One region of the Mesorhizobium sp. M1409 genome, then DNA from elsewhere that is predicted to be linked to it. Evidence: predicted binding sites of a transcription regulator. Region 1 holds the regulator's gene; each other region holds the start of a gene.
The links. Region 1 encodes PhoB, which activates phosphate uptake and scavenging genes when phosphate is short. Its sites were predicted from a motif close to TGTCATNNANCTGTCAT; they were not measured.
Positions count from the first base shown of each region.

Region 2: a site for PhoB is predicted at 1,978-1,994, ahead of ppk2 (polyphosphate kinase 2). Genes of this name have one in related genera too.
Region 3: a site for PhoB is predicted at 1,838-1,854, ahead of phnC (phosphonate ABC transporter ATP-binding protein). Genes of this name have one in related genera too.

Region 1 covers NZ_JAMYKV010000042.1:32,492-36,647, forward strand. The annotation lists gene eglC (endo-1,3-1,4-beta-glycanase EglC) at 1-1,294, opposite strand, end outside; gene phoB (phosphate regulon transcriptional regulator PhoB) at 2,032-2,721, opposite strand; gene phoU (phosphate signaling complex protein PhoU) at 2,741-3,448, opposite strand; gene pstB (phosphate ABC transporter ATP-binding protein PstB) at 3,474-4,156, opposite strand, start outside.
Region 2 covers NZ_JAMYKV010000058.1:21,621-25,776, forward strand. The annotation lists gene NKG99_RS30310 (glycosyl transferase family 90) at 1-655, shown strand, start outside; gene NKG99_RS30315 (aldo/keto reductase) at 777-1,820, opposite strand; gene ppk2 (polyphosphate kinase 2) at 2,104-3,024, shown strand; gene NKG99_RS30325 (dihydrofolate reductase family protein) at 3,297-3,941, opposite strand.
Region 3 covers NZ_JAMYKV010000021.1:93,045-97,200, reverse strand. The annotation lists gene phnD (phosphonate ABC transporter substrate-binding protein) at 1-729, opposite strand, end outside; gene phnC (phosphonate ABC transporter ATP-binding protein) at 902-1,759, opposite strand; partial or broken gene NKG99_RS18035 (DapH/DapD/GlmU-related protein) at 2,035-2,652, opposite strand; gene phnL (phosphonate C-P lyase system protein PhnL) at 2,649-3,356, opposite strand; gene phnK (phosphonate C-P lyase system protein PhnK) at 3,360-4,136, opposite strand; gene NKG99_RS18020 (alpha-D-ribose 1-methylphosphonate 5-phosphate C-P-lyase PhnJ) at 4,133-4,156, opposite strand, start outside.

The DNA of each region.
Region 1 (4,156 bases):
CCACCGCGAGATTTGCCAATATGTACATGGGGTCGTGCATGTCGGACGGCGTTGCCGCTTGGGCGACCTTTACACCATCGTAGGTCCAGACAAGCTCATCCTTCGTCCAGAGCAGGCCATAGGTGTGGAAACCGTCGGTGTCCGCAACGTTCACCGTGGACGAAACCTTCGTGTGCGCTCCCGTCTCATTGGTATGCGCCGTCATGTAGAGCGTGTTCAGGTCCTGGCCGCGCGTTTCGACAACGTCCAGCTCCGGCGGCCACGATCCGTCTTCCGGAAGCAGCCAGAAGGCCGGCCATGCTCCGGCTGTTTCGGGCAGGTCCGCCCGCATTTCGAAATAGCCATAGGCTTGCGCGAAGGTGTCGTGCGTCGTCAGGATCCCCGAGGTGTATTCGTAATTGTTGATCAGAGGCTTGATGTCCTCCGGCGCCTGCGCCGCGGTGATGGTGAGGACGCCGTTTTCAACGCTGAACGGGTGGACGGAACTCGTCGGGCCATAATTGGCGTCGACATACCATTGCAACTCGCCATTGCTGCTCAATGTGCTGCCGTTCGGCGCTCCCCACCAGAAATTGGAATTCCAGGTGCCGTCCTGTCCGTTCCGAAGGCTCAGCGTGTTAAATTCGTCGGAGAAGGACAGCGTCATTCCGGACTTGTCTATCGGCAGCTCGAACTGGGTGGGCTGCAACTTGTCGATGGTCGTATTCTTGAACACCAGGATCTCGTCGGATCCGAGGTTCAGCATCACGTTTGATTCCACCTGAACCATCTGTGAACGGACGGCATCGAACGAAGTGAAGTCATAGCCGTTAAGGCGGACCGTATCAGTCGCACCGAAATCGAAGATAAGATCACTTCCATTTCCTTTAGAGATGGCGAAAGTGTCGGCGCCGTCTCCGCCGATCAGGACATCGTCGCCCTTGCCGCCATCCAGCGTCTGATGACCCGACCCGCCCTTGATGATGTTGTCCAACGCATTTCCGAACGCATATCGATTGGCGCCGGTAACGACGAGGTTCTCGAAATTGTCGGGGAGCTTGTAGCTCATCCATGTGTCGATCGTGTCGATTCCTGCCCCAGGATCCTCGACCACCTTATTGTTGGTGGAATAGAGGTGATAGTAGTCGTCGCCGGCGCCACCGTAGATCGTGACCTTGACGCCGGTGTCTCCCCAGAAGGAGTCGTTGCCGGAGGTGCCATGCAGTTCCGGTCCAGACCCAGTGGCCGAGAACCAATGAGTGGAAGCGCCGGTGTAGGGAAGAGGGATGCCTTTGGCGTTTACGACGGTGCTCATCAGAAATCCTTCCTCATGGTATCCGACCTGGTGAAATCATTCGATACGAGTCCCAGCGACTGCTTCCCAAGCAACGTTGCAACGGATGAAATAGTTCCAGGGAATCGTCATCCGATCCGAGATAATATTGACCATTCGGCGCACATACACTGAATAAAGAGAAGGAATCCGTCCTCCGTCAAAAATATAATTTTAATAAAATTCTATATTTATGTGAAAGTCGCGTGCTTTGACGGATATAGATAAATGCATTAGTTCAATCCTCGCTAGAAGGAGCACGATTTGGAGGGCAGAGTTTTACGGGCAAAATGGCGATTATGACCGACTAATCGCGAACCGTTCTTCCCGCGGCCAGCCGGACACAACAGCAGTTTGAGAGATCGCAGAGCAATCGAGTTGTGAAGTGACCGACCAGTTAGCCACGCACAATCAATTCCAGCATGGCTCACTCCGCTGCGGACGTTTCGCTGCGACCGGGCAACGACCGCGAAGGGTCGGTTAAAGATTTCAATCCCGCCTGCTTGAATGTCCGCCATCGCTTTTTGGATGCCAGAAGCCGCCTGTCGCCTTGGCCCAAATGCGGTCATTCGAAAACTGATGGGATGACCGCTCCTGGGCGCCACATGCTCGTTCTCCACCGATGAGACGAATGCAACATTCCACCCTTCGCGGCCGTTGGCGACCGCCTGCTGACCGAGCTTGAACCTGGGTTCCGATTTATCGGGATGGGATGGGAATTAATCTTCCCTGATCGCGTAGCCTGCACCTCGAATGGTGCGGATGACGTCGGGCATGCGGCCGTTGTTGACCGCCTTGCGCAGCCGGCCGACATGCACGTCCACCGTGCGTTCGTCGATGTAGATCGTCTCACCCCAGACATTGTCGAGCAGCTGGCTGCGCGAGAACACGCGGCCGGGATGGCGCATCATGAATTCGAGCAGGCGGAATTCGGTCGGCCCGAGCCGGATCTCGCTCTTCTTGCGATAGACCCGATGCGATTCTCGATCGAGCACGATGTCGCCGACCTTCAGCACGCTGGACAGCACTTCCGGCTTGGCACGGCGCAGCAGCGCCTTGACCCTGGCCATGAACTCCGGCGTCGAGAAAGGCTTGACCAGATAGTCGTCGGCGCCGGTCGAGAGGCCGCGCACGCGGTCGCTCTCCTCGCCGCGCGCGGTCAGCATGATGATCGGCAGCCGCTCGGTCTCGGGGCGCATTCGCAGGCGTCGGCAGAGTTCGATGCCGGAAACCGCCGGCACCATCCAGTCGAGCACCAGAAGGTCAGGCACGTTCTCCTGCAGCCGGATCTCGGCCTCGTCGCCGCGCGTCACCACCTCGACCTGATAGCCCTCGGACTCCAGATTATAACGGAGCAGCACGCCTAGCGGCTCCTCGTCCTCCACCACCATGATGCGTGGCGCGATCATCGGCTGGTCACCCCTGTCGTCATGCCGCCGGCGCGGACATTGTCGTCTCGTCCTGCTTCGGACGATTGGCCGGCAGCTGCGTGCCGGTCAAAACATAATAGGCATTTTCCGCGATGTTGGTGACGTGGTCGCCGATGCGCTCGAGATTCTTGGCGCAGAACAAAAGATGCGTGCACGCGGTGATGTTGCGCGGGTCTTCCATCATATAGGTGAGAAGTTCGCGGAACACGGAGGTGTATTTGACGTCGATGCGTTCGTCGTCGGCACGCAGTTTCGCCAGCGCGGCGGCGTCACGCGCCGCATATTCCTCGATGACGCCCTGCACCTGGATCAGCACCAGTTGTGCCATTCCATCGATCGAGTGCGAAAGGTCGCGCGGCGTAACGCTGAGGCCGACAGTGCCGACGCGCTTGGCGATGTTCTTGGCAAGGTCGCCGATGCGTTCGAGATCGCCGGCCATGCGGATCGAACCGACGACATGGCGCAGATCGTCGGCCATCGGCTGCCGCTTGGCGATCAGCGTGATGGCGCGGTCGTCGAGCTCCCGCTGGCGCGCGTCCATGATCGCGTCGTCGGAGACGACGCGCTGTGCCAAGGCGTTGTCGGAATTCAACAGCGCCTTGGTCGCACCGCCGACCATCGAGCTGGCGAGATCGCCCATGTCGCTGATGAGCTTGCTGATCTGACCGAGATCCTCGTCGAAAGAAGCGACTGTGTGTTCGCTCATGATCCTGTTCCTCGTATGCCTGAGCTCAGCCGAAGCGGCCGGTGATGTAGTCCTGCGTGCGCTTCTCGCGGGGCGACGTGAAGATCTTCTCGGTGCGGTCGAACTCGACCAGCTCGCCCAGATACATGAAGGCCGTCTGCTTCGACACGCGCGCCGCCTGCTGCATGTTGTGGGTGACGATGACGATCGTGTAGTCGGCTTGCAACTCGTCGATCAGCTCCTCGATCTTGGCGGTCGACAGCGGATCGAGCGCCGAGGCGGGCTCGTCGAGCAGGATGACTTCCGGCTTCACCGCCACGGTACGGGCGATGCAGAGCCGCTGCTGCTGGCCGCCTGAGAGGCTGAGGCCGCTGGCGTCGAGCTTGTCCTTGACCTCGGTCCAGAGTGCCGCGCGCTTCAGCGCCTGCTCGACGCGGCCGTCCATCTCGGATTTGCTCAGCTTCTCGTAGAGCCTGATGCCGAAAGCGATGTTTTCATAGATCGACATCGGAAATGGCGTCGGCTTCTGGAACACCATGCCGATCTTGGTGCGCAGCAGGTTGAGGTCCTGCGAGCGGTCAAGAACGTTCTGGCCGTCGAGCAGCACCTGACCGTCGGCCGTCTGCCTGGGATAAAGCTCATAGATGCGGTTGAAGACGCGCAGCAGCGTCGACTTCCCGCAGCCCGAAGGCCCGATGAAGGCGGTGACGCTGCGCTCCGGCAAGGACA
Region 2 (4,156 bases), on a different contig from region 1:
GCCGAAGGTGCCGACGCTCGTCAAGGATCGGCCGATCCGCGCCGACAACGGCAATGCGGTCATCATGAAATTCAACAAGTTCCGACACTTCCACATGCCGGCCGACGCAATTGCCTTCGCCGACAAGCGCCCGGTGGTGGTCTGGCGCGGCGACCTCAACAATCCGAAACGGACGAGGTTCCTGGACGCCGTGCGCGATCTGCCGTTCTGCGACGCCGGGTCACACAAGTCGTACGCGCCGGCTGAGTACAGCAAGCCTTTTCTCAGCATCAGCCAACAGCTGCGTTACCGCTACATCGTCTCGCTCGAAGGCAACGACGTTGCGACCAACCTCAAATGGATCCTGAATTCGAATTCACTCTGCCTGATGCCGTCGCCGACATACGAGACATGGTTCGCGGAAAAGCAACTTGAGGCTGGTGTCCACTATGTGCCGCTCGAAGCGGATTTCTCCAACCTTGCGGAACGCGTGGCATATTTCGAGCGGCATCCGGCCGAGGCGGAACGCATTATCGCCGCGGCCAACGCCTATTGCCGCCAATTCTCCAACGAGCAGGCCGAACAGGCGATTTCCCTGCTCGTCCTCTACAAATACTTTGTCCTCAGCGGCCAGATCGACCCTGATCCCGAGGTCTGGCGATTTATCCAGGGTTAATGCATGTCGCCCAAAAGTGGTCCCGGTTTTGGGAGAACGACATGCATGAAAACGAAGATCTAAAGCGCGGTGCCTCAAACGCGACGCGCTTCAGGACGTCGCGTGCCTCGGGGCCCGCTCGTCAGATGCCGCTGCGGTCAAGAACCAGATCGGCGGGGCCGAAGCGGTCCTTTGCCGTCAGCTGCTGGTGCCAGTAGGGATAGAGCAAAGGCGGCCGGCTGACCGCGTCGAGGCGACCGCGTTCCTCGCCGGTGAGCACCAGGCTTGCCGCCGCGATGTTGTCCCTGAACTGCGTTTCGGTCCTGCCGCCGATCACCAGCGAGGAGACCGCAGGTCGGCCGAGCAGCCAGGCCAATGCCACCTGCGCCGCCGAAACGCCGCGTTGCGTGCCGATCTCGACAAGCACGTCGACGATCCGCCACAGCCGGTCCTCGTCGCGGATCGGCGGTTCGGACCAGCCGGCAAGCTGGCGGGCGGTGGGGCTGTCGCGGCGGTATTTGCCGGACAGCAATCCGCCGGCAAGCGGGCTCCAGACCAGAACGCCCAGCCCCTGGTCGACGGAAATCGGCAGCAATTCATATTCCGCCTCGCGCGCTTCCAGCGTGTAGTGGATCTGCTGGGTGACGAAGCGTGGCTGGTGATGGCTGTCGCTGATGCCGAGCGCCTTCATCACCTGCCAGCCGGAATAGTTGGAACAGCCGACATAGCGGATCTTGCCCTGGGCAACCAGCGTGTCGAGCGCGGCGATGGTTTCCTCCAGCGGTGTCACGCCATCCCATTCGTGCAGGAAGTAGATGTCGATGACGTCGGTCTTGAGCCGCTTCAGGCTCTTCTCGCATTCGCGGATCAGGTGATGACGCGACAGGCCTTCATCGTTCGGACCGTTGCCGATCCGCATCCGCGCCTTGGAGGCGATCAGCACGTCGCCCTTGCGCTTGCCGCCGAGCGCTTCGCCGATGATCTCTTCCGAAATGCCGTTCGAATAGACATTGGCGGTGTCGATGACGTTGATGCCGGCATCGATGCAGAGATCGATCATCCGGCGCGCCTCGTCGAGATCGGTCTTGCCGACAGCCGAAAACGCGCCGGCGCCGCCGAAAGTCATCGTGCCCATGGTCAGCGTCGAAACCTTCAGGCCGGAACGGCCGAGAGTGCGGTATTCCATGTCAGTCCTCGCTATTGCATTGGGGAAGGGGCGTTGGGGAAGGCCGCCCCGAATGTGGCCGCTATTTGTAGGACAATTTGAGCGGTTTGTCGCCATGCCACGACAACGGATCGATCATGCCTCACGGGATTTGCAGCGGCGACTTCATGTTCCAGGCTGCAATAAAACCGTCATTGCCGGCCTATATTGAAGTCGGCTCAGGTGTTGGCGCTCCGAGACGCAAGCCAGGGGTTTGGGGCGCGCCGGACGTGGATCGACAGGGCTTGCAGGTGGAGCAGCTGATATGATCGAGCTAAAACAGAATTCTCCTGCCAAGGACTGGCTTGAGGCCGAGCTCGCCGACACGCTCGACGAGGACTATGAGCTCGAAATGTCGGAGCCGGCGCTGTCGATGGAGATCGCCAAGATCTACAAGAACGCGCATCCGCCTTCGATCGATCGCATGCAGTATTTTCGCGACCTGATCACCTTACAGTCCGAACTGATCAAGCTGCAGTCCTGGGTCGCCTACCACAAGAAGAAGCTGGTGGTGATCTTCGAGGGGCGCGATTCGGCCGGCAAGGGCGGCGTCATCAAGCGCATCACCCAGCGGCTCAATCCGCGCATCTGCCGTGTCGTGGCACTGCCGGCGCCGACCGAACGCGAGAAGTCGCAATGGTATTTCCAACGCTATGTCCCGCATCTGCCGGCCGGTGGCGAAATCGTGCTGTTCGACCGCTCCTGGTACAACCGCTCGGGCGTCGAACGGGTGATGGGCTTTGCCCAGCCCGATCAGGTCGAAGAATTCTTCCGCGACGTGCCGGAGTTCGAGCGCATGCTGGTTCGCTCGGGCATCACCGTGGTCAAATACTGGTTCTCGATCACCGACGAGGAACAGCAGATGCGCTTCCTGATGCGCATCCACGATCCGATGAAGCAGTGGAAACTGTCGCCGATGGACCTGCAGTCGCGCATCCGCTGGGAACAGTACACCAAGGCCAAGGAAGAGACCTTCATCCGCACGAACATCCCGGAAGCCCCTTGGTTCATCGTCGAAGGCAACGACAAGAAGCGGGCGCGACTGAACTGCATCGATCACCTGCTCAAGCAGATGCCGTATGAAGAGGTGCCGCACGAGGAGATCACGCTGCCGGAGCGCGTCTTCAACCCCGAATACGAGCGCCAGACCCTGCCGCGCGAGCTCTACGTTCCGGAGAAGTACTGAAGGTTCTCCCTTCTCCCCGTCACTATACGGGGAGAAGGTGCCGGCAGGCGGATGAGGGGCAGCGCTGACTTAGACAGTTGAACTCGGTGAAATCGCTGCATGGGCGAAACTTATTCTGCCCCCATATTGCCATCGGTGGCATTCTCGGCAACACAATATTCAACATTCAACCGATTGCGCCGCCCCTTGCCCTGCCGGGCATTTCTCCCCGTATAGTAACGGGGAGAAATGGGCCTGCACCGAAGGTTTCGCCACCTTGATAACCTCGGGGCTCAAGCACGCTTGATGACGACGTGCGTGGCGAGCGGCGTCGCAACCTGCTCGCTGCAGACATAGCCGAGCTTGACCATGTCGAGGCCGGCAAAAAGGTTCTCGCCCGCGCCGAGCAGCACCGGCGCGATCGCCAGATGCATCTCGTCGATCAGCTTCTCCTGGAGATATTGCTGGATGGTGGCGACGCCGCCGCCCACCCGCACGTCCTTGCCGTCCGCCGCTGCTTTTGCCTGTTCAAGCGCCGAATGGATGCCGTCGGTGATGAAATAAAAGGTCGTGCCGCCCTCCATGACGATCGGTTCGCGCTTGTGGTGGGTCAGCACGAAAACCGGCACGTGATAGGGCGGGTTGTCGCCCCACCAGCCTTTCCAGCTATCGTCAGGCCATTCGCCGCGGATCGGCCCGAACATGTTGCGGCCGAGGATCCAGGCGCCGACATTCTCGAAGCTGCGCGCCGCGAAGTTCTCGTCAGTCCCGTCCGCGCCGCCTTCCTCGCCAAACATCTTGCGGAAGGTGCGGGTGCTAAAGGCCCATTTGTGCAGGGATTCCCCGCCGACACCGAGCGGATTTTGCAGGTCCTGATCAGGACCTGCGCCGTAGCCGTCGAGCGACAGGCTGAAAGCGTTGACACGTAGTTTGGACATGCGAGCCTCCTCGATAACCAGTTGTATTTTGCAAGCAGTTGTTTCGTAGCAGACTGATTGCGAATTGCAAGCGGTATTTTTAGGGCGACGATCGGACTGTCGGCTCTGAAGACAAGCCAGCAGCCTCGCCGGCGAGAACCCGCCGTTGCTGCCGCGCTAGTTACATGTGCGGAGAAGAAAGATCCGGCGAATCGGTTCGATCCGGCGCACTGCCA
Region 3 (4,156 bases), on a different contig from region 1:
CACGACCAGCGGGCCGTTCGGGATCAGGCCCGAGCGCCAGACTTCGACGAAGTCGTTGGGGTCGACGGCGCCCTTGGCGACTTCCTTGTGGAAGGTGCCGGAGGTGTAGCCGTCCTTGAAGTCGCCGATGCCGGAGGAATCATCCACCGCCACGTCGACCTTGCCGTCGCGCACGGCTAGCACGTTGTTCTCGTGACCGCCGTTGAACTGGGTCGAGGCGAAGAAGGTTTCGTTCGAAGCGCCGGTGTCCTTCGGGATCTGGGTCAGCGGGATCAGATAGCCGGAGGTCGAATCCGGATCGGCGTAGCCGAGCTTCTTGCCCTTGGCCGACTTGATGTCGGTGATGCCGGAGGATTTCAGCGCCAGGCCGATCGAATAGTAGCCGGTGGCGCCGTCGGTCTGCTGGGTGGTGAGGATCGGGGTGACCGCCTTCGGATCCTTGAGAACTACGCTGGCGTAGCCGGAAGCGCCGAGTTCGGCGAAGTCGAGCGTGCCGCCGAGCAGGCCCTGGATGACGCCGTCATAGTCGGCGGCGGGGAACAGCGAGACCTTTTCGAAGCCGAATTCGGTCTTCAAATGGTCGGCGAGGCACTGGTAGTTGCGCAGCCGGTCGGTTTCGTTTTCGCCGCCGAGAATGCCGACGCGAAATTCCTTCATATCGGCCGCGTGGGCCATGCTGGTCGCCATGGCGAGCACCGAAACGGCGCCAAAAACCATCTTCCTGAACATCTGATATCTCTCCTGTAGGTTCCGGCCCCGCGCCGGCAGCGTTCTTGAGTTTGACTCTGCCCTTGACGTGGGCTGGCGATCCCGACCGCTCTCTTGTTTGTCCATGATCTCCGGACAAAACGGGTTCCCGTTTGTCCGAGAAAACCGGATTCCACTTTTCGGGATCATGGACTCAATATCCCGGAAATGCGGGTTCGAGCGGTCCGGCGGATGCGGCGATCTTTCGGCTGAAGGCAACGCTGGTCGAGGTGATGGCCTCTGAGATTTCCTGGCCATTGCTGTCGGCGCCATAGACGAGGCGCACGGCCTCGCGGTTGAGCTCTTCCGGTGGGCCGTCGAAGACGACCTTGCCGGCGGCCATGCCGATGATGCGGTTGCAGTAGGTGCGGGCGGTATCCAGCGTATGCAGATTGGTGACGACGGTGATGCCTTCGCGCAAATTGATGTCCTGCAGCGAATCCATCACCACCTTGGCGTTGAGAGGATCGAGCGAGGCGATCGGCTCGTCGGCGAGGATAACCCTGGGCTGCTGCATCATGGCCCGGGCGATGGCGACGCGCTGCTGCTGCCCGCCCGACAAGGTGCCGGCGGGCTGCAGCGCGGTGCGGGCGATGTCGAGCCGCTCGAGTGCCGCGACCGCCTCGGCGCATTCGGCGCGGGAGAACATGCCGAACAGGTTGGTGATGGTCGAACGGTGGTTCAGCTTGCCGAGCAGCACATTGGTCAGCACGTCGAGGCGTGGTACCAGGTTGAACTGCTGGAAGATCATGGCGCAGTCGCGCTGCCAGCGCCGCAGCGGCGAGCCGCGCAACTGGGAGACCTCGGCGCCGTCAAAAAAAATCGACCCCTGGCTGGGATCGATGAGACGGTTGATCATGCGAAGAAGGGTTGATTTGCCGGCGCCCGAACGGCCGATAATGCCAACCATCTGACCCTGCGGGATCGCGATGTTGATGTCGTTGACGGCAGTGTTCTTGCCAAATCGTCGGGTGACACCGCGGATTTCGAGCGTGGCAGAAATTGCTGGCATGGGCAGGTTCCAGTCCGGATCATATTGATCGTCAGGCTCTCGCCTAACGCAGCCACATGAACCTGCCGTGTCGCGGTGATGTCAGTTTTGTTACGCTCCACAGGTGTGGAGTTACGGTCGGCCCAGGACCAGCAGTCCCTCGAGGCGCTTCATGTCCCTGAAGTTGCAGAAGGCCGGAGCCTTGCTTTCGATCACGGGAGCCTGCTGCTCGAAGAGCTTGAGAGAGTCATCGAACAGGTCCTCCCATGCGGCTGCCATGACGATGATGTGAAGAACTATCCTTCGTATTTTTCCAAAAACGCCTCGGCGGACAATTCCCGAAAATCCTCTAGGCAGGCACGTAGCCTGGCATGGTCCCAGTCCCACCAGGCAAGCGCCTGGTAGCGTTCGGCCGTGCGGCGGTCGAAGCGCTCTCGGATCGGCTTGGCCGGCACGCCTGCGACGATGGTGTAGGGGGCGACATCCTTCGAGACGACGGCGCCGGCGCCGACCGCGGCGCCATCGCCGACGGTGACGCCGGGCAAGATGGTCGAGCCATGGCCGAGCCAGGTGTCATGGCCGATGGTGACGCGCCTGGAGCGGCGCTGGGCGAAGAACTCGCTCTCGTGCTCGGCGTCGTCCTAATAATCCGAGGCGCGATATGTGAAATGGTGTAGCGTCGGCCGCCAGGTCGGGTGGTTGGTGGCGTTGATGCGTACGCTTGCCGCGATGTTGGAAAACTTGCCGATCGTGGCGCACCAGACGGCGCAGTCCTGCATCATGTAGGAATAGTCGCCGAGTTCGCTCTCAGAAACCCGGCTGCGGTCGGCGATCTCGGTCCAGCGGCCGAGGGTCGAGTTCTGCACGTCCGCCGTCGGGTGGACCAGCGGCGCTTCCGAGAGCTTCTTGGTCATGCGGCGATTTTTCCGGGAGCGAAAGCGGTGACGTCGATGATGCGGTCGGCAACCGCCTCGCGCACGTCGTGGTCATGGAAGATGCCGAGCAGGGCGACACCCGCCGCCTTCTTGGCGGCGATGAGTTCGATCACCACGTCGCGGTTCCTGGCATCGAGCGAAGCGGTCGGTTCGTCGAGCAGCAGGATCGGGTGCTCGGTGATGAAGCCGCGTGCGATGTTGACGCGCTGCTGCTCGCCGCCGGAGAAGGTCGCAGGCGGCAATGCCCAGAGTTTCTCCGGCAGGTTGAGCTGCGCCAGCAAAGCGCGTGCCTTGCCGCGGGCAATCTCGCGGTCCTCGCCACGCTCGACCAGCGGTTCGGCGACGACATCGAGCGCCGAGACCCGCGGCACGGTGCGCAGGAACTGACTGACATAGCCGATCGTTTGCCGGCGTATGGCAAGCACGGTGCGCGGGCTGGCGGTGGCAAGGTCGATCAGCCCGTCATCATGGCTGACGATGATCTGGCCTTCGTCAACGGCATAGTTGCCGTAGAGCATCTTCAGGATCGAGCTCTTGCCGGCGCCGGACGGGCCGCCGAGCACGGTGCATTCGCCGGCCCTGATCGAGAACGAGACACCGGCGACGACGGGCAGTTTGATGCCGTCGCGCAGATGCATGGTGAAGCTCTTGGCGACGTCTGAGACAACAAGCGGCGTTGGCATGATTTACACCTGCAAGATCGAGGAAACGAGCAACTGGGTGTAGGGCGCGCGCGGATCGTCGAGCACGCGGTCGGTGAGACCGCTTTCGACGACGCGGCCGTCCTTCATCACCATCATGCGCTGCGACAAGAGCCGTGCCACGGCGAGGTCGTGGGTGACGACGATGGCCGCCAGACCAAGATCGGTGACCAGACCGCGCAACAAATCGAGCAGGCGTGCCTGCACCGAGACGTCGAGGCCGCCTGTCGGCTCATCCATGAACACCAGCCGTGGCCCGGTAACGAGGTTGCGGGCGATCTGCAGGCGCTGGCGCATGCCACCGGAAAAGGCGCGCGGCTCGTCGTCGATGCGGTCCTCGTCGATCTCGACGCGCGACAGCCAGTCGACGGCGGTGGCCCGGATCTTGCCGTAGTGGCGGTCGCCGACAGCCATCAGCCGCTCGCCGACATTGGCGCCCGCCGACACCGTCATGCGCAGGCCGTCGGCGGGGTTCTGGTGGACGAAACCCCAGTCGGTGCGCATCAGGAAGCGGCGCTCGGCCTCGCTCATGCGGTAGAGCTCGCGGAACTGGCCACCACGCATGCGATAGCTGGCGGTGCCGGAGCTCGGCAGCAGCCGTGTCGACAGGCAGTTGAGCAATGTCGTCTTGCCGGAGCCGGACTCGCCGACGACAGCCAGGACTTCGCCCGGCCACAGATCGAAGGAGACGTTGTCGCAGCCGACACGCGAGCCGTAGAATTTGGAGAGCGCCGAGACGCGCAGCAGCGGTTCGTCGGTCATTGCGCCGGCTCCATATTCCC